DNA from 3 places in the Priestia sp. YIM B13551 genome. Region 1 is predicted to be linked to each of the others. Evidence: riboswitches for the same ligand, from Rfam matches in the RefSeq annotation. Region 1 holds a riboswitch; each other region holds the start of a gene.

Region 1 (8,339 bases):
TCACGATTATCGGAAACAACATGGTGAAAGGCTTTATTTCTTCTATGATAAGGAGCTTTTTATTTGTGAATCTATACTTTTACAAATAGGGAAAAGTATACGTAATTTTGAACGGTACATTTCTAATCTATAACTAATTACATTTAAGTTCAAAGGCATTTCAAGCAGAGAAAAAAAGGAAAAATCATTTAATAATTTTTAAAAAATAGGACTATGAGAAATCATCTTTTTTTACTATAATCTATCTGTATGATCTTACGATGCAAATTTCACACTTGATCCATGTAATACAAATCAGTTTTTACTTTTTATTTTTATGACTATATCTAAGTCAAATTAAATATAGACTGAAGGAGCGTAAACAACCCTTGGTATTCGCAATTATTTATGAATTTTTATCCTCATTACTAATAAAGCCTGAACCAAAAATTAAAAAACACGTTAGTTAGGTTCACAATTTATATAGGAAAGATAAAGCCCATCCACTTAGGTCGATGGGCTTTTTTATCTATTTCATACTATGTTATCTCCATCATCCTCTTCTTCTCTTTCTTCTAGTATGGCATAGAAACGCTTTTGTTTACTTTTACATAAAAATTCGATTAGTGGTTAAAATATCCAAAAATGAGAAAGTGCTGAAACTATGTCTTTATCCTTTGAAAATCAAACAATAATAAAGAACTGTCACCATGATACTACAAATCAATGTACGGATTATACATTAGAACGTATACAGGATTCATCATGAACGAATCTACATATCATTAAACAGTTCAGACTTCGCCGTTCGTCAAGTGAAAGTGCGGAGAAGTTCCAGTGTTAAAGGATTCATTATGCGTTCAAACAAAGATCGTGAAGAAGGTGACAATAATGAAGCGTAAAGGATTTTTTCTTTTGTTGATGATGACGATAACCATCTTGCTCACCAGTTGTTGGAGTAAAAAAGAGTTAACTGACCTTGCCATCGTGGCAGCTATGGGCGTCGATAAAACAAAAGATGGAGGGTATCACTTAACACTCCAAATTATAAATCCAGGGAACGTGGCAGGAGGTATGCAAGGAGGAGGAGGAGGTACCCAGAGCCCTCCTATTACCATCTATTCGGCTTCAGGAGATAATCTAGTCGAAGCAAGTAGACGGGCTTCGGGGAGAATTTCTCGACGATTGTATTATGCTCATGCAAACTTGATTGTAGTTGGAGAAAAGTTGGCTAAAGAAGAAGGGCTTGATACATTAATTGATGCTTTAGATCGTGATCCAGAATTTCGAAATACTTCAACCATTGTGATTGCAAACCATTCGACCGCAGCCGATCTTGTTAAAACGTTAACTCCAGTTGATAAGATTCCAGCGAATAAGGTACTAAAAACCTTAGAGTTTACGGAAAGAAAATGGGGAGAGAATGTAAAAACATCGCTCCAAGAGGTGATGAAAAGTCTTGAATCACCTGGTAGAGGAACCGTCGTATCAGGATTTCGCCTAGTTGGGAGTCCCCAGCAAGCACAAAAGCTGGATAACCTTCAAGAGAGTGCACCTGGAGCAACGCTTCAAGCTTCTGGAATTGCTGTTTTAAAACAAGGAAAGTTAGTGGATTGGCTGTATGGAAAACCAGCAAGAGGAACGGTATGGATTCTCGATAAAATCCAAGGAACGGATATTAATATTGATTGGAAAGGAAGGAAAGAAGCAATTGCTTATCAAACTGTACGACAAAAAACAAGTGTGTCTGCTCAAGTGAAGAATGGTCAACCTCATATTTCTGTTCATACACGTGTTGAAGGAGATATCGGTGACATGGAGGTACCTGTTGATATCACGAATCCAAAGGTCATTACAAAAATCGAACAATCCCTTAGGAAAGAAATTAAAAAAGAGCTAAAGGCAGCTATTGAACGTGCGCAAAAAAATAAAACGGATATCTTAGGATTTGGCGAAGTGGTTCACCGTACTAGACCGAATCAATTTAAAAAATTAAAGACGGAATGGAATGATGTGTACTTTCCGAAGTTAAATGTAGATATAAAAGTGGAAGCCTATGTGCGTCGAGCTGGCTTACGAAATAAATCGTATCTTTCAGGGATAAAAGAGAATCAAAAGTGATAAAGATGATGTAATGTGGGTTATTCTAAATGTCATCTGTTTTTCTCAACACAAGATGAATGATCGAATTAAACCCCTTTTCATACATGTGAAAAGGGGTTTGCTTTTTTATTTTTTAAATTTATAAGGCAATGTAGTTACAATGACATTTTTCCGATAAAGAAGGTGTGCTCTTAGTAATAAGCTTGATTGGTTATGCAATGCGTTATGCCAGCTTTTTCTTGTGATAAATTGCGGAATTAAAACGGTGACAGCCATATGACTATCATCAGCTCGCTCTTCTACACGATCAATAAAGCGTAAAAGAGGCCCAACTAGACTTCGATATTGTGAGTAGAAGGTAACTAAGCGTATATCAGGATATCGTTCGTTCCATATCTCTTCCATTCTCTTTTCACTTTCACGGTCAAATGCCACATGGACCGCAATCACTGTGTCTCCAATAATTTTTGCATAGTTAATGGAATTCTCGACAGCCCTTGTTAAGCCTGCAACCGGTATAATGACTACATTTCCTTCTAGTGCTAATGCTTCTTTGTCTCCTGGCTTCATGCGAAGTTGCTTTCCTACCTCTACGTAATGGTTCTTAATACGGTGAAACAGATAGACAATAAGAGGTAAGAAGATTAAAACAGCCCATACTTGTGAAAATTTTGTTGTAAAGAAAATAATCAGTACCGTGAAGCTAATAAAAGCTCCTATAAAATTGGTCACTAATTTCCCTTGCCAGCCAGCTGGCTTTTCTCTTAGCCATTTTACAATCATGCCCGTTTGAGATAGCGTAAATGGAATAAATACTCCAACCGCATATAAAGGGATTAACCGTTCTGTATTACCTTGAAACGCTATAATGAGCGCAATAGAGGCAATTCCAAGTGTGACAATTCCATTTGAATAGCCCAAACGATCACCACGTATCGTAAACATACGCGGAATATACTTATCTACAGCTAAATTAACAGCCAGTAAAGGAAAGGCTGAAAAGCCTGTATTGGCAGCTAACACTAAAATTAAAGCCGTCGTACCTTGAACAAAATAATAGAAACCATTTCGTCCAAATACTTGGGAAGCAAGCTGGGAAACAACCGTCTCCTCAGCTTTAGGTACAATTCCAAACCAATAAGCCAAGAACATGACACCTGAAAACAGAATAGCTAAAATAATACCCATCGCAACAAGTGTACGAACTGCATTTCGTGCAGCTGGTTCTTTGAAGTTCGTTACAGCATTAGAAATAGCTTCAACACCTGTAAGGGCTGAACACCCCGATGAGAAAGCTCGTAGTAGTAAGAATAAGCTAATCCCTGGAACTACAGTTCCCAAGGCTGGATGAACGTCAGGAGAAACCTGACCAGTCGCTACTTTCCATATGCCTACACCTATTAATAGAAGTAGTGCAAGAACAAACAAATAAACAGGATAGGCTAAGGCTGACGCAGATTCTGTTACCCCTCTTAGGTTCAAAACCATAATAAAAATAACCAATAAGCAAGCGATGATGACTCTATAGTCATGAAGAACAGGAAAAGCAGACGTTAATGCATCAGTTCCAGATGAAATACTTACAGACACCGTTAAAATATAGTCTACTAATAAAGATCCTCCGGCAATAAGACCTGCATTTTCTCCGAGATTATATTTCGATACAACATACGCCCCTCCCCCTTCTGGGTACGCATAAATAATTTGGCGATACGAAAGAATAAGTGCCGTTAAAAGAATAAGTACCCCAATACCAATTGGGATGGAGTACCAAAATGCGATCATTCCAATGGTAGCAAGCACAATTAAGACTTGTTCTGGGCCGTACGCCACGGATGAAAGTGCATCAGATGAAAGAATAGCTAATGCCTTGACCTTATTTAGCTTTTGTTCACCTAACTCTTTTGATTTAAGTGGCCTCCCAATTAATAAACGTTTTAGGGATGAATAACTCATCTAAACTCCTCCTGAAACCTTTGCCATTTACCTATATTAGTTTACTCTCATCATTCCCTATCTCAGAAAAAAAACACAAAAAAGAACACTAAGGTTCTGCTTAGTGTTCTTTCCAGGACAAATAAAAGCAAACCTTCTCTCCAAACGCTGATGAGGTTAGCTGTCGGGTTCGGGCCTTTAGAGTAGTCCTACCTTCTTTTCGAAGGATTCACCCCAAGTGCAAGTGCACACAAAAATGGGTCCCCCATTCCTTAGTGGATTAAGCGATAAAAGGTATGAAAATAGCAAGATCATATATGTATGGTAGGTACTATACGCCTGAATTTTACATTTGTAAAGAGCCGTTTCAATTAAAACTAATTTTCATATAATTTGTTTTTCTCTTTTATGTAGATAAATAAATTTTGATATCTTGAGCAAACTACTCAAGACGCCGTGAGGCTTCAGTCCTTTGGTTAAATAATGTAGCAGAAAAACCTACCCTATCACACACCAGGGTAGGTTTTTCTGTTTTTCAGCTGCATATCATATACACCTCTAGTTTATATAATCAGCATTATCGGAAATTATAACTTACAAAAAAGTAGTTAGAATAATAACCAACTACTTTTTGTAGGATGTTTTAATTTTCTATGTTATTTACTTTAAAATTTCTTGATTATCCCAATTTTTCAAAGCCCATACTACCTCATCATTTTCATTGAGCGTGACTTCATCTAAACCTAACTCTATAAAATTCCTGTTTACAAAAACAGCCCAATGTATATTTTTCTTTGGAATTGAATGGATACCATTTATAGATATAATATTCCCTTGGGATTCTTCTATGTTAAAGGCCCTTTTTGTTACTTCGTATAATGTCTCACCTTCTTGAAATGAAACTTCTTTTGAAGCAATCGTCTCGTTTTTATCATTTACAATTCTGAAAGTACTCGTCATCTCTAATGCGTGCGTAGGGGAATAAATAACAAAAAGGAATATTGGTAAAAATATCAGTATCTTTTTAATAAGCATTTTTGTATCTCCTTTTGACGTATTTACCATATTATGAGCACTTTAGTGAAAATTATAATTTTTAAATATAGTTCAGTGTTTAATACGCAACAGAAAAATTTCCTGGTGTTAGGGAGTTTTTTCTGCTTTTTTAATAAATATCATATATGAACTTAGTTACCATAATGGATTTTCTAGGAACCTAATATCTAAAAACACTTTTTATCTCATGAAGGATTTTTAGGTATTTTAAACGTGTAAAACAGAATAAATATATCAAAGTATGTTAATTATGGATTAAAGATGTAAAAAACGTTTTTTTCACTCCCCTAATAATTCCATAGGAGAACATACATGAAAAACTATACAAACGATAACACAGCAAGACGCTATATAGCTCACGTTAGTATATTTGGAACCACTCAGATTCACTTAAGAAATCCCTACATTATAGCCTGGTGGTCAGCAGCCTTTCCTGGCTTCGGACATTTACTTTTATCTAAATATCTTCGAGGATTTGTTTTATTTATTTGGGAAGTTGTTATTAATCTCCAGTCAAATATAAACGTGGCTATGATTCATTCCTTTCAAGGGGACATAGACATGGCGAAAGAGTCACTAAACACTAGGTGGCTTCTCATTTATATTCCTGTTTATATCTTTGCCATATGGGATAGTTATCGAACGACGGTTGATTTAAATAAAATATATCTCTTAGCTGAAAGAGAAAATCACACCTTTAATTCCTTTAGTATGGGAGCTATGGAGATTAACTACTTGGATAAAAGAAACCCTATTATGTCTATCCTATGGTCCTTATTTATGCCAGGTTTAGGTCAGCTTTATATTCATCGAATAATCGTTGCTTTTTTTATTGTTACTTGGACCGTCGTTTTCTTTTACTATTCTCATCTTCTTGAAGCTATTTCTCTTCTCTTTTTAGGCGAAATCCAGAAAGCTACCAACATATTAAATCCAGAATGGTTACTGTTTTTCCCTTCTCTTTATGGGTTCGCCACTTATGATGCTCATATCAATACAGTTGAAAATAATAAGCTTGCTGAAAAAGAACAAAAGAACTTTCTAGAGAAAACCTATCAAAACCCAGAATTTTATATCGAAAAGGGAAAAAAGTGACAAGGTGACATGCAGATTTTTGCTACATTTATATGAATTAAAACATCGTAACCAGAGCAAACTACCCAAGATGCAAGCAATGGCATCAAAAGGACATTCTGTTAATAAAAAGAGAAAAACTCCTGTTCAGACACAGCAGGAGTTTTTCTCTTTTTAATCTGTATATTCTATACAAACGTAGTTAACATAATACCTCTTTCCGGAAGTGAGCCAGCAAAAGAACCTTTACAGGTGAATTGCGCACTTTTATTGAATAGGAATTTTCTTCGAATATTTTTACTTCAGTAATGTATATTTCAGTAAAGGCTTTTTATAAAATGTCACTTACTTATTTGTTACCAAGTTGTTCTGCCAAACCGATTAGAAGTCCTTCGATTCCACGAATGTAGCAGAGCCGATACGAGTCCTCGTACTGAACCACTTCGCCAACGAGCTGAGCACCATACTTAGTGAGTCTCGATACCATTTCGTCAATGTCTTCAACGGTAAACATGACGCGTAGATAACCGAGGGCGTTTACAGGAGCAGTCCGGTGATCTGATATAGTAGGTGGGGTGAGAAATCGCGAGAGTTCAAGTCGGCTGTGGCCATCTGGGGTAACCATCATAGCAATCTCTACGCACTGAGAACCCAATCCGGTTACGCGACCAGCCCATTCACCTTCGACAGTGGCTCGCCCTTCGAGGTTCAAGCCAATCTCCTCAAAGAAAAAAATTGCGTCATCAAGGGATTCTACAACGATGCTGACATTGTCCATTCTTAGTAAGTTGTTTTTTGCCATAGTTTTATCTCCTTATGTGTAAAAATTTATTATCTGACCATCTTCATAATTATTCTATTAAAAAGTTTCAAATCCCTTTCAAACAAGAAACACCTTGTCACAATATAGGGAAATGTGAAACTGGGTTTTCGGATATGTCATATAATATCTTGTTAACGAACAACATTTCATAAACCTCTTAAACCTTCTACTATTGGAATATTTGCCAACCTTATTTCGTGAATGCCATCATGTTTAAATAGTTTCAAAAATTCGATACCGTAGTTGCTATTCGGTAAAACAACTTCGACTTCCCCACAAAATATTTCTACCTGTCACTAGGCCATATTTGTTGTATATTGTAGAAAAAGACGCTATTTGTCGTCATCTAGAGTAAATAGTTAAACCAATTATTTTTATGAAATACTTAACGATTTACTTAACATCAGGAACCTATAAACTAAAAGGGAAGCTCACAAATGTGAGCTTCCCTTTTTCTGTATTAGATATATTCAATACGTGGCATTAAGGATATGTGATTTCTCATTGTCCTTCTTCAACTCAAGTCCCATTAATTCAAGAAATAATTCATATCTATTAATAAATTAGTAAATAATACGCAAGAGGTGAGAAAATGAAAAATGATAATTTAAAACTTACATCTTCCGAAATAGGAACACTTTGGGGGGAGTATGTAAACGGAACAATGACTGATATAGTAAATAGGTATATGTTTTCTATTATTGAAGACGAATCAATAAAAAACCTTTTTTTAATTGCCCTTGAGACCTTCGAAAAGCAAAAGAAGCAGGTTGTTTCCTTCCTTGAGAAAGATGGATTTCCCGTTCCAATTGGATTTACTGAGTCCGACCTTAATAAAAGTGCAGAGAGATTGTTTTCTGACACATTCTGCTTAAATTATTTGCATCTTATGACTGTGCATGGTTTGTTGGGACATACAACTTCTTTAAGTGTTTCTGTTAGAAAGGACTTACGGGAATTTTACAATTCATGTGATAATGATGCAAAAAATATGTACGATTTAACCATTGAGTTATTGCTTGAAAAAGGAAAATTCCAAAGAGACCCCTATTTCTATCCTAACGAGAGCCCTGAATTTATATCTACCAAAGATTTTTCTGATGGATTCTTCGGAAAAGGTAGAGTTTTATCTGCTACAGAAATGATCAGTAGTTCTCTTAACATTAAAAAGAGCATTATGGCTAAAGCTCTTTCAATCGGATTCAGTCAAGTCACTGAATCGAAAGAGGTAAGAGAGTTCTTGGAGCATTCTGAAAAAACGGCTGATGAAAACATACAAGCCTTAACAAAAATTATGCACAAGGATAATTTGCCAGTTCCAATGTCGTGGGAATCAGAAGTTACAACGTCAAAAGACTCTCCTTTTTCG
Region 2 (8,339 bases), on a different contig from region 1:
TTAATTCAATCCGTGCAGTTCGATGACCGCGATAAAATGGTTTCTTTTTGTCAGGCTATTCAATTCGCTTCGCCAATTAATTCACACGTAACAGCCTATCCTGCTTATATGCCAGGGTACGAAGATGATGTGATTATGGCAGCAGGAACGTTTATACAAGGAGCAAGCCTCGAGCTGACGGCAGATGGGCCTATCAGGCCTCCATATGTCGCTTACGTGCAGGGTGGGTTAACGTATGCTCACGTAAAAGTAGCAATATGTATGGCAGTAGATCAAATGCTGACGAAAGAACTTTTATAAAATATAAGATAGAAAGACTATTTTTCTCCCCGCTAAGAAAGAAAAGATAGGCTTATAAAAATAAACGAAGTGCTATTTATTTGTATAGAAGAAATGTTCAGAAAAATTTATGTTAGAATTACTAACATTCGGTTGACAGGTGAACTAACATAGCATACAATGTAAATAGTTAATCCAAAGGAGGAACTGAAATGAGTGACAACATTCGAAGAAATACGCCACTTTTCCCAATTGGAATTGTGATGCAGTTAACTGAGTTGTCGGCTCGCCAAATTCGCTACTATGAAGAACATGAATTAGTTGCACCAGTAAGAACAGAGGGAAATCGACGATTATTCTCATTTAACGATGTTGATAAGCTGCTTGAAATCCGTGATCTTATTGAACAAGGTGTAAACTTAGCAGGTGTAAAACAGCTGTTTCATCTTCAAAAGGAGCAAAAAGGGCATAAGCAAGAAGAAAAAGTTGTGGCAGCAACAGCAAAGCCAGAATTAACGGACGATGAATTGCGAAAAATGCTTCGTGCAGAACTTATGCAAGCAGGCCGTTTTAATCGAGCAACTTTAAATCAAGGAGATATGTCCAGGTTCTTTCATTAATAAAGTTATCAATATTTATGCCGTTCGTATATGAGGGGTATAGATTATAAATATTATATAGAGATTTAGGGGAGGATCACACGATGGCAAAGTACACAAAAGAAGATATTTTCCGCAAAGTTCAAGAAGAGAATGTAAAGTATATTCGTCTTCAGTTCACTGACATTTTAGGAACAATTAAAAACGTTGAAATTCCAGTAAGTCAATTAGAAAAAGCGTTAGACAACAAAATGATGTTTGACGGTTCTTCTATTGAAGGGTTTGTGCGTATTGAAGAATCAGATATGTACCTATTCCCGGATATTGATACATTTGTTATTTTCCCTTGGACATCTGAAAAAGGTAAAGTAGCACGTTTTATTTGTGACATCTACAATGCAGATAGAACTCCGTTTGATGGCGATCCACGTAATAACTTAAAACGTGTGTTAAAAGAGATGGAAGAGTTAGGATTTACTGATTTTAACCTTGGACCTGAGCCAGAGTTCTTCTTATTCAAATTAGACGAAAAAGGCGAACCTACATTAGAATTAAATGATAAAGGTGGCTACTTCGACTTAGCGCCAACTGACCTTGGTGAAAACTGCCGTCGTGACATCGTATTAGAGCTTGAAGAAATGGGCTTTGAAATTGAAGCATCTCACCATGAGGTAGCTCCTGGACAACACGAGATTGACTTCAAATATGCTGCTGCATTAAAAGCTTGTGATGATATCCAAACGTTCAAACTTGTTGTAAAAACAATTGCACGTAAACATGGCTTACATGCTACATTTATGCCAAAACCATTATTTGGTGTGAATGGTTCAGGTATGCACTGTAACGTTTCATTATTTAAAGATGGTCAAAACGCATTTTATGATGAAAACGGTAATCTAGAGCTAAGTGATACTGCTCGTCAATTTATCGCAGGTATCATCAAGCACGCACATAGCTTTACAGCAGTAACAAATCCTACTGTAAACTCTTATAAGCGTCTAGTGCCTGGATATGAGGCTCCTTGTTATGTTGCATGGTCTGCCCGCAACCGTAGCCCATTAATCCGTATTCCAGCTTCTCGCGGCGTAGGAACTCGTGTTGAGGTACGTAGCGTAGACCCAGCTGCTAACCCATATTTAGCAATGGCTGTTCTATTAAAAGCTGGTTTAGATGGAATCAAGAACAACCTTGAAGCTCCAAAACCTATCGATCGTAATATCTATGTAATGACAAAAGAAGAGCGTATTGAAGAAGGTATCGTAGATTTACCTGCAACATTAGCTCAAGCTTTAGATAGCTTCCAATCAAACGAAGTTATGGTTTCTGCATTAGGTGAACACTTAGCAGAGCACTTCGTTGAAGCGAAAGAAATCGAATGGGATATGTTCCGTACACAAGTTCATCCTTGGGAACGTGACCAATACATGAGCCAATATTAATTCCTAAAAGTCCGAGAGATCGTTTATACGTTCTCTCGGACTTTTTTGTTTTTCAAAATGAATAATATTCTGCATGCGTATATTAAATATCGAACTAAGCTGTTCATAAAACAAGTATAGCTGCCTGTCGTATAATTTACGGGAGGCTTTTTATTGTTTTGTTATATACAGGAAAGAATTTGGTTATATGAATTAAAAAGGATAATCTTTTTGTCTCATTGAATCTATATGTAAAAGTAGTGTATAACAGATAGAGAGATTGTTTATGTGTTCACTCTGCACTGTATTTCAGTATAACTTCAGAGAATTTTCAGCCAGGCACAGTATCGATAGAAAATACTGTTGGAGAGGAATGTAAGGAAAATGAAAGAAGGAAATTTCTTTAAAGGTTTGGTCATAGGAATTTTAATAAGCATTCCAATTTGGATTATTCTCATTGTTGTAGGTGTTCTTCTTTTTAAATAGGCTTATGACGATAATAGAATAGACAAAACTTTCCTTGTAGTGTATACTTTAAATGAAAATGATAATTATTATCATTTAATCAACGAATCAACACTCTGCATATAGCTGTCACTCCTTGAGAGCTATCCTTATTCAGTATTCTGTCTATAAAGCAGAATAACCCGTTGCCATTAGGCAGCGGGTCTTTTTTTAGTGATTTTTCACCTGCTAGGCTAGTATACGTAGCACTTTTTGCCCCCGTGCATATGTTAACAATAAGGAGGGACAAGTAATATGAAAAAAATCTATCTTGATGCAGGACATGGTGGGGCAGATGCAGGAGCAGTTGGAGCGAATGGACTGTATGAAAAAAACTTAGTTTTAAAAATTCAACAATATTTAATAAGCTATTTAAATAGCACCTACAGTGACTTTACGATTAAAACCACTCGTACCACAGATACTTTTTTATCGTTATCTCAGCGCGCTTCTCAAGCTAATTCGTGGGGAGCAGATGCATTTATGTCTATTCACGTAAATGCCGGTGGAGGAACAGGGTACGAAGATTATGTTTACAGAAGCGCTAGCAATGCCAGTAAAACGTTTCAATCAATTGTCCACGGCCAAGTACAGCCAACGCTGCTATCGTATAATCATCCGAATCGCGGTCGAAAGTCAGCCAATTATGCGGTGCTTCGCTTAACAAATATGCCCGCAGTACTAACTGAAATAGCTTTTATTGATAACCGCACCGATGCAGCACTTCTCCAAAACGAAGCTTTTTTAAAAAGCATGGGTGAATCGTATGCAAAAGGAATTGCCGTCTATTTGAATTTACCCCGTCGTGCAGTTCCAAACCCAAATCCAACACCAACACCAAATCCATCACCTTCTGAACCAGGTACAAAAACGTATACGATCAAGCAAGGAGATACGCTGTACAGTATTGCACAGAAGTACAATATAACAGTACAAGCGCTTCAAGAAGCGAATACAGGGCTTTCTGATCCTTTAACACTACAGGTTGGAAAAACAATTGTTATTCCTTCAGGGACTTCACCAAACCCATCTCCAACACCACCTGCTGAACAATATCCACTTCCCAATGGAATTTTAAAGCAAGGTGATTCTGGAGAAGCCGTGAAACAGCTTCAAAGAGCATTAAACGCAGTTAATTTTAAAGTAGGGTCAGTAGACGGAATATATGGAGTTCAAACGAAAGATGCAGTAAGACGTTTTCAGCTTGTGTATCTTCCTTATGATGTAGATGGCATTTATGGTCCTCAAACGAAAAACAAGCTAGCAGCCGTTTTAAAAGCAAAAAGTTAAAGCAAAAAGGTCTTCTGTAAGCGAGCAGAAGGCCTTTTGTTTTTCTGTTAAAAGCGCCTTAAGTACTATTTTATGGTTTACGTAAAATAATGCTTTACAAACCATTTGTACGGGAGTATATTATCTAAGAACAAAGGATAGTTATGAAAGAAACATGTTATCGATCATACCCTTTAACCGAAAATTATATTGACCTGTTATCGCTTAATTCGTCAGAAGTGGGGGACCCAAATTTGTGCATTGTCACTTGGGGTGAATCCTTTTTTTAAAGGTAGGGCTACTCTCATAGCCCGAATCCGACAGCTAACCCCATAAGCGTTTTGGAGAGGAGGTTTAAGCTGTGTAAAAACGCTGAGAACCCTTAGTGTTTTTTTTGTGCGCTTTTTTAACATAAAAAGGTATTTTTTAGGAATGATATCACTTGTTCGTGAACTTGTAACGGAGCTTAGCAATGAATAGTAAATAGTAGCTAGGCAATCATCGGAGGGAAATTGCGTGAACTATTCAGTTCTCAAAAGATTATTGATTGGAAAGCCGCTTAAAACAAAAGAGTTAGGCGATCAAAAGCTTAGTAAGCTTAAAGCACTGGCTATTTTATCTTCAGATGCCTTATCTTCAGTGGCTTATGGAACAGAACAAATTTTGATTGTACTTGCAACAGTCGGCGTCCTTGCCTATTGGTATTCGATTCCAATTGCGATTGGGGTATTGGTACTCCTGACGGCTTTAATTCTTTCATATCGTCAAATTATTTATGCGTATCCGCAAGGCGGAGGAGCTTATATTGTTTCGAAAACCAATTTAGGAGAAAATCCTGGGCTTATCGCTGGGGGGTCACTGTTAGTAGATTATATTTTAACAGTTGCCGTGAGTGTTTCAGCAGGAACCGATGCTTTAACTTCGGCTTTTCCAACGCTGCATCATTACAATGTAGTAATTGCGTGTTTGCTGGTGATTTTTATTACCGTTTTAAATTTACGTGGTGTAACAGAATCCGCTTCTGTATTAGCTTATCCGGTTTATTTATTTGTTATTGCTCTTATTTTGTTAATAGCGGTAGGCTTGTTTAAAATAGCGACAGGTCAAGTTTCACCTGAGCTTCATCCATCTCTCGGTACAGTAGTGCCAGGTATTAGTTTGTTTTTATTATTAAAAGCTTTTTCGTCAGGCTGTTCGGCATTGACAGGTGTAGAAGCTATTTCAAATGCAGTGCCTAACTTTAAAGAGCCAGGTGCAAAAAATGCTGTTCATACATTAATGCTGATGGGCGGTATTTTAGCCGTTTTATTTTCGGGCATCACGTTTTTAGCTTATTGGCTTGGCATTTCTCCAAAAGCAGATGAAACGGTTGTATCACAAATTGCATCGAGTGTGTTTGGACGAAATGGATTTTATTATTTTATTCAAGGCACAACAGCTCTAATTCTAGTGCTAGCAGCGAATACGGGCTTTTCAGCTTTCCCTTTGCTGGCTGTCAACTTATCGTCTGATAAATACATGCCAAGAATGTTTCAAATTCGTGGCGATCGACTAGGCTATTCAAATGGAATTGTGACCCTTGGAATTGCTTCTATTGTCTTAATTGTAGCTTTTAAAGGAGCGACTGAACAATTAATCCCTCTTTATGCAGTTGGAGTGTTCATTCCATTCACGCTTTCTCAAACAGGCATGATTGTCAAATGGCTTAGAGAAAAGCCGGCCGGCTGGCAAGGAAAGCTAACCATTAACTTAATTGGTGCGCTTATTACCTTAACTGTGCTAATCATTTTGTTTACAACGAAGTTTTCACAAGTATGGTCCGTGCTCATTTTCTTACCGGTTATTGTCTATATTTTTCATCGCATTCATACGCATTATGAAGCGGTAGGAGAGCAGCTTCGCATTAAGCAAGGAGAAAAGATTGGAAAGCTTGAAGGAAGTGTGGTCATTGTTCCTGTAGCAGGAATGACAAAGGTAGTAGAAAATTCATTAAATTATGCAAGAACGATTGGCGATACCGTTATTGCAGTGCATGTGGCCTTTGATCGAGAAAGCGAAAAGAGAATGGAAGAGAAGTGGGAGAAGTGGCAGCCTGATATTCGTATTGTTACGTTTCATTCTCAATACCGCAGCTTAGTGCGGCCGCTGTTTCGATTCATTGATATGGCCGAGGAAAAAGCGCGGGAAAACAATATGGCTATTACGGTCGTTATTCCACAATTCATTACGAAAAAAAGCTGGCAAAATATCCTTCACAATCAGTCCAGTCTGCTGTTAAAAGCACATTTGCTTTACCGTAAAAACGTAATCGTTACAACTGTACCGTACCGTTTTAAAAAATAATGAAACATGACTAAAAACCTCCAACTTGTATGTTGGAGGTTTTTAATTTTTAAATTCACATACACTAACCGTAATCGAATCTCATAAAGGCGCAAACGGAGGGATTGTATGAGTGAATTAATTAAGTTATTGCGAAAAGGAAATAAATCGGCCATGATGGCCGCTATAGTGAATACTATTATTTCCATTATTAAAGGGATTGCTTTCGCTTTAACAGGGAATGTAGCGATGTTTGCTGAAACGATGCACAGCTTAGGGGATGCAGCAAATCAGTTTTTTGTTTTTATAGGTTCGGCATTAAGTAAAAAAGCCCCGACCAAACGATTTCCAAACGGATTTGGCCGATTGGTTAATCTTGTTCTATTAGGAGCGGTTCTTGTAGTAGGAATTATGGCGTTTGAAACGATTAAAGAAGGATATCACCACATTCTTCATCCGACGAAGTCTTCAGGCTTTATTTTAAATATTGCAGTACTTGGCATCTCGGTGTTACTTGAAATGTTTGTTCTATTTAAGGCAATGAAAGAAATTTTGCACGATGTGGGGATAAACCCTGCAGAAACAAATGTTTTTGCGCAAAGCTTTGTTCATTTAAAGAAAGCCAAGCCAGCAACTAAACTTGTTTTTATGGAAGATCTGGTAGCTACTGGAGGAGGCGTATTGGCTTTAATCGCCGTTTTTATTTCGCGATTTACGCCTTTTCATCAAGCTGAAGGAATTGCTTCTATTTTAATTGGTCTTATGATGTTTTTTGTAGTAGGACGAGTCTTTTTAGATAATGCTGCTGGAGCGCTTGGCGAAGCGGATAAAGAAATGGAAATGAAAATTGGCGCGATTGTCATGCAAGATGTACAAGTGCGTGATATTCAAACGTTAATGGTGATGAAAGAAGGAGAAGAGCTTCACGTTGAATTAAAAGTAGAAATTGATCCTGTTTTAACAGTGGCAGAAGCTGATGATATTAAAGATCGTCTGGAAAATCGTATTTTACAGGAAAAAGGAGTAACGGATGTCATTATTGAATTTGATGAAGATGATGGAATTCCGGACTGGGTGCCAAGTGATTTACAGCTTCAAAAAGAATAAAAACAAGGAAGAAAACAGCTGTTTTCTTCCTTGTTTTTTTAGCTATATACTTTTTCACGTACGTTTGGAGAATCTGTTGAAGCTTTCGAGAAGTTAATGGTTTCACGTACAACGTAAATAGGTCTATTTTTACTTTCATCGTAAATTCTTGCGATGTATTGTCCGACTAGTCCTAAGCCAAGTAGCTGAATACCGCTAAAGAAGGTGATAGCTATCATAATAGAAGTCCAGCCAGGCTGAATGTTTTTACCTATCAGCCAAACAACAATCGAATAACTTAAAACTAAAAGTGATACAAAAACCGATAACCAGCCAATAATCATTACTAAACGCAAAAACTTCGTTGAAAACCCAATAATTCCATCTGAAGCAAACTTGATCATCTTTTTTAAAGGATATTTTGTTTCACCAGCAAAGCGTTCATCGCACTCATATTCTACATATGTTTGCCTGAAGCCAATCCAAGACATCATTCCTCGTACAAAACGATTGCGTTCAGTCATTTTTTTGAATACATCCGCTACTTTTCGGTCGATAATACGAAAATCTCCCGTGTCTTTAGGGATTTCGATATCGGACATATAATTTAAAAAGCTGTTTGCATCCATACGTATGCGAACAGCTTTTATGTTTTAAACCGATCTTTTAATAAATTCCATAGGGAACTCACTCCGAGACTAATGCTGATCAGAATTCCTGATAGAGCTACTATTAAAGCGATATATTCAAAGATAGAAAACTGCTTCATACTATCCCAATGGATGTTTCCCTTTAGTTTGCTAATAACTAAATTCATTCCGTAAATACCGGAAAGAACCGTGTAAATCGTTAAAATTAATAA
Region 3 (8,339 bases), on a different contig from region 1:
TCAAAAGATCGTTACCGTTAAAAAATAGGCAAATTTCTTAATCACTTAACCCAATTAGTACATAGGATATAGAGAATTTTATTAAAGGAGGTTACACATATGGGCGCAAAAGGCGGTTTTGGTTTTTCATTTATCGTTGTTTTATTTATTTTATTAGTAATCGTAGGGTGTTCTTGCTACTATTAATTTCTAAAGAGGATGAACATCATTCATCCTCTTACGACAAAAAAACCATGCTTTCGCATGGCTACATACCGATTAGATAAATGAGTAGAGGAACTCATTGTTCGGCAATATTGAAGAAATTTTTGGTTTTCACTTCCCCCTAGTATGCCCTTCTTGACAGGGGCTATGCGCAAATAAAGAACTAACATTTAAAAGCGAAAGCCAGACGCACCTACAATAACAAGTAAAACAAATAACACAACGATTAACGCAAAACTTTGTTTTCCCACGTATCATCCCTCACTTCCTGTTATCTGCTTTTAGTGTATGCAACAGCTTGGCAAAATGTTTAGGACAGGGGTGCGGATTTTTATGAGAAAAACCTTCAAATTTCGCTAAAAAAGTGAATCATATTTTTGTTTCTTTCGTTATATATAGTAAGAGATTTTTTACTATAAAAAAGGGGGACCTTTAATGCGCCGACATTCCAAATTGCCCATTGTTCTTGTCTTTGCCTTCTTTTTATTCATCGCAACTGTTTTGTGCGTAACCTCTTATATGTCTTGAATATATAAATAACATAAAAAACCGCCTCCTTGGAGGCGATTTTTCTTACCCTAGCATAATATCTTCGTTTGGATATCGTACAGCTTCTCTCTTCTGTTTTGATAATGAAAATGCAAGCGTTAATGGCCCCACTTTTCCTAAAAACATGATAAAGATAATAATCACGCGTCCAAAGTACGAAAGTTCAGGAGTGGCTCCCATCGATAAACCTACTGTTCCAAACGCAGAAACAACTTCAAACATAATTTTTACAAACGGCAGGTTTTCCGAAATATTTAACAGGAAAATGGCCCCAAACACAAACATAATTGAAATCATCGTGATGGCTAGTGCCTTAAACACGTGAAGGGGAAGGAGCCTTCTCTTTAGGAGCACAATATCTTCCCTGCTTCGTAAAAATGCCCATACTGAAAAAATAATTACCACAAACGTTGTTAGTTTGATACCGCCTCCCGTTGACGCACTTCCTGCACCAATAAACATTAATAAAACCATTAAAAACACCGTTGCGTCATGCAGGTGAGCTAAATCAATCGTATTAAATCCAGCGGTTCTTGTCGTTACTGCTTGAAAATAAGACGCCCATGCTTTGTCCCCTAATGATAAATTTCCAAGCGTATGTGAATTGCCGTACTCTAAGAAAAAAATAAAAAGCATTGCAGTCACGTTAATCGCAAACGTGCTGATAATCATAATTTTTGAATGCAGCGTTAGTTTTTTGTACGATTTTTTCACCCACATATCAGCAAGGACGGTAAACCCTAACCCGCCAATAATGAACAGAAAAGAAATTGTTATGTTAATAATAGGGTCTCCTACATACTGAACTAAGTTATCAGACAGCAGTCCAAACCCTGCGTTATTAAAAGCAGAAATCGAATGAAACAAGCTAAAGAACAATCCCTTAGACCATCCGAATTCCGGAACCCAGCGTATTGCTAAGAAGATAAGTGCAACAAACTCAATTAAAAATGAAAAGATAAACAGCCTTTTAACTAGCAGCACAACTCCGCCGGCGCTCGTCTGATTTAAGGCCTGCTGAACGAGCATACGCTCTTTAAATCCAATTTTTTTACCTAGCATCATAAAAATCAACACGGCAAATGACATAATGCCAAGACCGCCTATTTGAATTAACAGCATAATGATCGTTTGACCGATGACGGTAAAACGTGTACCTGTATCTACGACGGCTAAGCCGGTCACTGTCATAGCGGAAGTAGATGTAAAAAGGGCGTCTACCCACCGGATTGGCTCAGTAGTAGAAAAAGGCATCATCAATAGAAGAGCACCAATAATAATTCCTCCTCCAAAAATAGAGACAAGCAGCTGCGGAGGGGTGAGTTTAATGATTTGTTTTTTCATGAGTTAAACTCCTTCTTCTTCAAAACGGTTCAAATCGCGATTATGTCCGATAACAATCAGCATATCTCCTTGTTCAATTATTTCATGTGCGGTAGGCGAAATAACCATTTCCCCGTCTTTTCGCTGAAAGCCGATAATATTGCAGCCGTACTTGGCACGAATGTTTAAATCAAACAGCGTTTTATTATGAAGTTTCTTAGAGGCGACAATTTCGACAATACTATAATCCTTTGACAGTTCAATGTAATCAATGATTTTTTCTGACACCACGTGATGAGCAATACGCTTAGCGATATCGCGCTCTGGATGAATAACTTTGTCCGCTCCTATTTTTTCGAGCACTTTTTGATGATACATATTCACTGCTTTTACCCATACTTGCTTAACGCCCATATCTTTTAAAAGCATGGTTGCGAGTACGCTTGCTTCGATATCATCTCCAAACGAAATAAGCGCATGATCAACATTGCGGATACCTAGCCCCTTTAAGCTAGCTTCATCAATCGCGTTTGCTTGCACAACATATGTAGCTGAGTTGCTAAATTTATTTACTACCTCTTGATTGCGGTCAATAGCGAGCACATCCACATCCAGATTAGCAAACTCTTCAACCAAACTGCCTCCAAAACGACCTAATCCCAATACAGCAAACTGTTTTTTCATAATGTATTTATTCCTTTCTTCAACTGCTGTGTGTTCTCTTAGCTTATACTTTTTCTAAAAAATTACATCCTTTTCTTAAAAAAAGCGCAAAAAAACACAGGAAGGCTCCTGTGTTTTTCCACACTCTTCCCCCTCAAAACGCTTGCGAAGTTAGCTGTCGGGTTCGGGTTTTAAGAGTAACCCTACCTTTTTAAGGATTCACCCCGGAGCACAATATGTGCGTAAATAATGGGTCCTCCGCTCCGTAATGGATTAAGCGATTTTTATTCAAATGTCTATGATCTATTTTTTAGAATAATCGATTCGATTCATGATGCGTTTCACTTCACGAAAGCTATCTTACTCCTGTGGATTTTGTCTGTCAAGATATTTTTAGGGAAGATCTCACTTGCCCTGCAAGCTGCAAAAATCATATAAATCTAAACTGACAATCATTTTGTGAAATTGATCAAATAAATTAATAACAGCCAAAAGCTCTAACAGCTGCGTATCACTGTAAAATTTCTTTAATTGATTCATATCAGCATCCGTCAACTCCCTTGGACGCACCCGGTATACATCAATAAATCGAAACAGTAATCGATCTTTTTCTTCCAGCTCTTTTTCTCTTAACACTTTTTGATTAAGCGTCTCATCGCCTAAATATGACATGCTCATACACGTCTCACAGCCGTTAACACCTGCTAGATAAAGCCTAATTTTTTCCTTAGTCTCTTTTTCTACTATATCGCTGTTCCAAAGCGTGTCGTAAAGCTCATCATACAATCTTTTTACATGCGGAATTAAATTCAATGCTTTTTCAAAATTTGTTCCCTCTTCGTTTGCTAACAAAACTCTTGCCATTTTTTACTCACTCCTTTTTAATTATTATAGTAAGAAAAATGGAAATTTCAGATTACATATAAAACATCTTATCTACTATTACTAATCAAATGAAACGTTAATGAGAAAGAAGGTTTTCAATTGAAAATTGATGAAATTGATTTATCGATTTTGCAGGCGCTGCAGCAAAACAGCCGCCTTTCCTTACGAGAGCTAGGAAAACAAATTAACCTGTCTCCTCCTTCGGTGGCAGAGCGAGTAAGGCAGCTAGAGAGCTTTGGCGTTATAAAAGGATATACGATCGATATTGATTATGAAAAGCTGCATTTGCCTGTGTCGTGTTTTATTGAAGTAACCATGAAAAACGGAGAGCACGAGCGTTTTAAACGATTTATTTCTCAGTATCCCTACGCTTTATTCTGTGAACGCATCGCCGGGCAAGCCTGCTTTATTACAAAGCTTCAGCTTCCTCACCTGCACGTACTCGAACAATTTATTAACGAAATTACACCTTATGCCAAAACGATTTCACACATCGCCCTTTCTCACGTGGAGATGGCTCCTGCATTATTGAGTCATTTAAAAGATGAAAAGTGATTGAAACCTAACGAAAGCGGTCCAATCTAAAAGCGAACAATGGGATCAATAAGCTCGTATGAATCACTTTTGACACCGCTGTTGATTTCCGTGCCAGGCTTCGCTTTCCGCAGGAGTCTTCGCCTTGCCCTCCAATCAACAGCTAGAACCAAATAAATAGATTAAACATACGTTCACCATACTAACGAAAAAATCCGAACGATTCATCGTTCGGATCTTCTTTCCATTAAACTACTTTTGTCCCAGCCTCTTTTATTCGTCCAACAGCATAAAAAATAACCCTCCAAAGCTGGAGGGTATAAATTTTCCGAATAATGAAAGTTTTACAACTTCATTTTATCAGGTGCCGACATTTCTGTCTACTTAAAAATGTAAAAGAGCTCTCTATTAATAGAAAGCTCTTTTACCTGCTTGTTTTTTGAAAACAATCAATCTATATAAAAGGGAACTACCTAAGGTTGAAAGTCACGTGAAACCTTGGCAGTTGATCCTGGATATACCGGTTGATATGATTCAAAACAAGTTCTTTCATCATTTCTTCTTTGACTTCTGATTCCGTTTTTTTATCTTTTTGTTTTAAAATAAGAATATAATAGACTTTACCCATTTTAATGGGCTCACTACTCTCTCCGATGTGCTGTTTTTTTAAAACATCTATAAAAGAGGGAGATAAACTTGAAAGCTTTAGATTATCAGCATTCTCTATTTTGCTCACTGTCTGGACATCAGCATATTTTTTTTGAACGTCCTGAAGCGATGTTCCCTTTTGCAGTTCAGCCGCAGCGGCAGCGGCATCATGTAAAGTGGAAAAAGCCAGCTGCGTAAAAGATACGCGCGTTAGATCGTTTTCAATACGTTTATAGTAAGCAGTTAGTTCATCAGACGTAATTTGTTTACGAAAATATTCTTCTAATTTAAACTGATTCGTTAGCTGGTTGGTTACATCACTGGAACGAATATTTAACACTTCATAACCTTGTTTTCTTGTATCCTCGTCATATGAGCGTTTAATTTGCTTCCACATATCCTCGACTTGTTTTTGTACTTTATCGCTTGTCTTTAGATGCGAAATTAAGATTTTTTGCATAACAAGCTGCCGCAATAACTCTTTGCGGTAGCTCGTATCATTTAGCGGAGCATCTGGATTTAAGAACCCTTCAACGGCTAAAAAACGGTTGAATTCAGCTCCTGTCACCTTGCCTCCCTCATACGCTGCCAGTTCTTTGGTAGAAGATAGCTGACTAATTTCTACAGAAGGAAACATCGTGTTTGAATGCTTCCCTTCGCAGCCGGTTAAAAATCCGAACGCTGTTAATACTGCTAGCAGCAGCTTTAACGGTGTTGAACTCATCCATTGTTATCCTGCTGCTCTGAAAGCTTCAGAGAAATAGTTTGTTTTTTTCCATTTCGATACACGTCTAATTTTACCGTGTCTCCTACTTTACGTTTTGTGTATAGATATTGACGTAAATCACTGGATGTTTTGACTTCATTTCCATCGATGGCAACAATCACGTCTTTTGATTGTAAACCTGCATCAGAAGCAGAAGAGAATGGTTCAACCGTCGTTACGACAACTCCTTCAGACGTATCGCTGGTTAGGCCTAGCTGGTTTTGTTTTGTTGCAGCTGAAAGCTGACCTACATCTTGAAGACCTACCCCCATATATGGACGCGTTATTTTTCCGTTTTTCATCAGCTGTTCAATCGTCGGCTGCACTTCATCACTTGGAAGAGCAAAGCCGATGCCTTCTACATTGTCTTCTGAAATTTTCATACTGTTGATACCGACTACTTCACCGGAAGAATTGATCAAGGCACCGCCGCTGTTTCCTGGATTAATCGCCGCATCCGTTTGAATTGCATCTACGTTCCAATTTTCTGAAATAGGGACAGAGCGTTTTGCTGCGCTCACGATACCTTGTGTGACCGTACGAGAAAATTGTTCACCAAGAGGATTTCCGATTGCAAGCACCGTTTCACCCGCTACTAAATCCGATGATTTCCCGAACTTCGCCACTTGTTCAACATTTTTGTCAGACATCTCAAGCACCGCTAAATCCGTTAGCGCATCAGCTCCGACAATCTTAGCTTTTTCTTTTTGTCCGTTTGAAAGTGACACTTCTACTTCGCTTGCGCCGTCAATAACGTGGTTATTGGTCACAACGTATGCTTTTCCATTTTCCTTTTTGAAAATAACACCGGAACCCGTTCCTGCTTCTTGCGTTTGGGTATCTCCAGAAAATGGATTTGTTTGCTGTTGAATATTGTTCACGCCTACAACAGCAGCTGATACTTTATTTACAACTGAAACAAGATCTGACTGATTCACGGTTGTGCTTACTGTTCGAGGCGTGGTGCTCGTTGTTGTTGCGGTTTGAGTCTGCGTTGTTTGATTCGCTGTTTGCGTATCAGCTGAATCTATTAACCCCAGCTGCGGAGCACCGTATAGCACAATTCCTCCCCCTAGCACTGCTCCGGCGATAGAAGATGCAATCACTGGAAATAAGCGTCTTCTTGGAGGCTGTGATGATGACGCAGGCTGATACTGATCATAGCGCTGCTGGCGGTTTTCATATTCTTCTTTTCGTTCTTGCTCTCTTTCATAATCACGTGGATCCATGAAAAACACTCCTTTTAACGTAGCAAATTTTATGTTATCTATACTATAAAATAAAAGTTTGGGATAAGTATCAAAACAATGTGTGAAATTGTGAAAAATTTCTTTATAACAGCAAACACGTAGTATAATAGCGGGTACATAGACCTTTAAAGAAACGCGCATATATGGCGTAATATGCTTTATTTACCTTAATTTTCATATATTCAGAGGAAGGTGTCAAATTTGAGCTTTACACTATATTTAGTAGAGGATGAACAAAATTTAAACGAAGTTTTAACCCTTTACCTTCAAAAAGAAGGCTGGGACGTTCGCTCATTTTTTAATGGCACGGACGCCAAAGAAATGATTGCAACTCCTCCGCATCTGTGGATTTTAGATATTATGCTGCCTGACATTGACGGGTATCAGCTCATTCGCGAAATCAAGCAGCAAACGCCACATGTGCCTGTTATTTTCATCTCAGCCCGCGATGCCGATATTGACCGGGTTCTTGGGCTTGAAATGGGCAGCGACGACTATTTATCAAAGCCTTTTTTGCCTCGTGAACTAGTTATTCGAGCAAACAAACTGCTAAACCGCGTATATGGTTCCAATCAAAAGAAAACCGATACCATTACGCTGACTCCTTATGAAATCGATTTACATACCCGTACGGTCAGTGAAAATGGAAAGCCGATTGATTTAACGTCTAAAGAATTTGATTTTCTTGTCACTATCTCAAAAGACCTTGGACAGGCTTTTTCACGGGAGCAGCTGCTGAATCTCATTTGGGGAGAAGATTATTTCGGCACAGACCGAGTGGTGGATGATTTAGTAAGGCGCGTGCGTAAAAAAATGCCGCAAGCACGAATTGAAACGATTTACGGATACGGATACCGGATGATGAAAGCATGAAAAACAAGTCGCTTGCATTTCAAATTTGGCTCGTCATCTCCGGTATTTTACTGCTTATTTCAATTTTGCTCGCTATTTTATTCCCAACGACGCTCAGGCAGTTCTTCACGAATGAAATTTATACCACTATTGAAAATGAACAGCATATTTTAAAAGAATACGGCTTGCCAAGCCGCTCAGGTGAATACTACTTTAGCAATGAAGACAGTGAACCAACACTTGGCAATCGAACCGTGGATCATATTTTATTGCCTGAACATGCGGATATCTCTTATTTTTCATCACGGGTGTTGCCTCAAGACTTTTTGAGAAAAGCACAGGAAGATGCAATCAGTCAGCGGAAAATCGTCGCTCGCTATGAAAAAGATCTCGGCAACCGGACGCTTTTTTATGTAATTCGAAAAGTAAGCGTAAACGGACAGCCTGCTTTTTTGCTTTCATTTTCGTGGGATACGTATCGCAACGCGCTCACTTCTACTCTGTTTAAACAGCTGCTTTTTGTAATTTCAATTGTATTTCTATTCAGCTGGCTTCCATCTATTTGGCTATCAAGATATTTAAGCAAGCCGCTTGTATCGCTTGAAAAAGATGTAAAAAAAATTGCCGAACAAAATTGGCATGAGCCCGTTACAGTCAACCGTTCC

The links. A riboswitch is a leader RNA that binds a small molecule or an ion and turns the genes downstream of it on or off. The one in region 1 is predicted to bind cyclic di-AMP.
Region 2: another riboswitch for cyclic di-AMP. It lies ahead of ACFX4N_RS15060 (APC family permease); the one in region 1 lies ahead of ACFX4N_RS27905 (APC family permease).
Region 3: another riboswitch for cyclic di-AMP. It lies ahead of ACFX4N_RS14105 (potassium channel family protein); the one in region 1 lies ahead of ACFX4N_RS27905 (APC family permease).

Annotation. Positions count from the first base shown of each region.
Region 1 is NZ_JBHZOX010000012.1:16,963-25,301, forward strand. Features, by position in the region: gene ACFX4N_RS27900 (Ger(x)C family spore germination protein) at 871-2,100, shown strand; gene ACFX4N_RS27905 (APC family permease) at 2,209-4,038, opposite strand; cyclic di-AMP (ydaO/yuaA leader) riboswitch at 4,170-4,314, opposite strand; gene ACFX4N_RS27910 (DUF4430 domain-containing protein) at 4,678-5,052, opposite strand; gene ACFX4N_RS27915 (hypothetical protein) at 5,386-6,168, shown strand; gene ACFX4N_RS27920 (VOC family protein) at 6,497-6,949, opposite strand; gene ACFX4N_RS27925 (DUF3231 family protein) at 7,563-8,339, shown strand, end outside.
Region 2 is NZ_JBHZOX010000002.1:1,047,430-1,055,768, reverse strand. Features, by position in the region: gene ACFX4N_RS15080 (methionine gamma-lyase family protein) at 1-300, shown strand, start outside; gene ACFX4N_RS15075 (MerR family transcriptional regulator) at 492-899, shown strand; gene glnA (type I glutamate--ammonia ligase) at 983-2,317, shown strand; gene ACFX4N_RS15065 (N-acetylmuramoyl-L-alanine amidase) at 3,056-4,090, shown strand; cyclic di-AMP (ydaO/yuaA leader) riboswitch at 4,282-4,423, shown strand; gene ACFX4N_RS15060 (APC family permease) at 4,586-6,412, shown strand; gene ACFX4N_RS15055 (cation diffusion facilitator family transporter) at 6,521-7,498, shown strand; partial or broken gene ACFX4N_RS15050 (glycosyltransferase) at 7,537-8,091, opposite strand; gene ACFX4N_RS15045 (magnesium transporter CorA family protein) at 8,124-8,339, opposite strand, start outside.
Region 3 is NZ_JBHZOX010000002.1:869,479-877,817, forward strand. Features, by position in the region: gene ACFX4N_RS14090 (YjcZ family sporulation protein) at 100-186, shown strand; gene ACFX4N_RS14095 (YjcZ family sporulation protein) at 375-455, opposite strand; gene ACFX4N_RS14100 (TrkH family potassium uptake protein) at 778-2,097, opposite strand; gene ACFX4N_RS14105 (potassium channel family protein) at 2,101-2,760, opposite strand; cyclic di-AMP (ydaO/yuaA leader) riboswitch at 2,885-3,029, opposite strand; gene ACFX4N_RS14110 (carboxymuconolactone decarboxylase family protein) at 3,145-3,603, opposite strand; gene ACFX4N_RS14115 (Lrp/AsnC family transcriptional regulator) at 3,724-4,179, shown strand; gene ACFX4N_RS14120 (hypothetical protein) at 4,187-4,318, opposite strand; gene ACFX4N_RS14125 (peptidyl-prolyl cis-trans isomerase) at 4,628-5,530, opposite strand; gene ACFX4N_RS14130 (S1C family serine protease) at 5,527-6,801, opposite strand; gene ACFX4N_RS14135 (response regulator transcription factor) at 7,024-7,695, shown strand; gene ACFX4N_RS14140 (sensor histidine kinase) at 7,692-8,339, shown strand, end outside.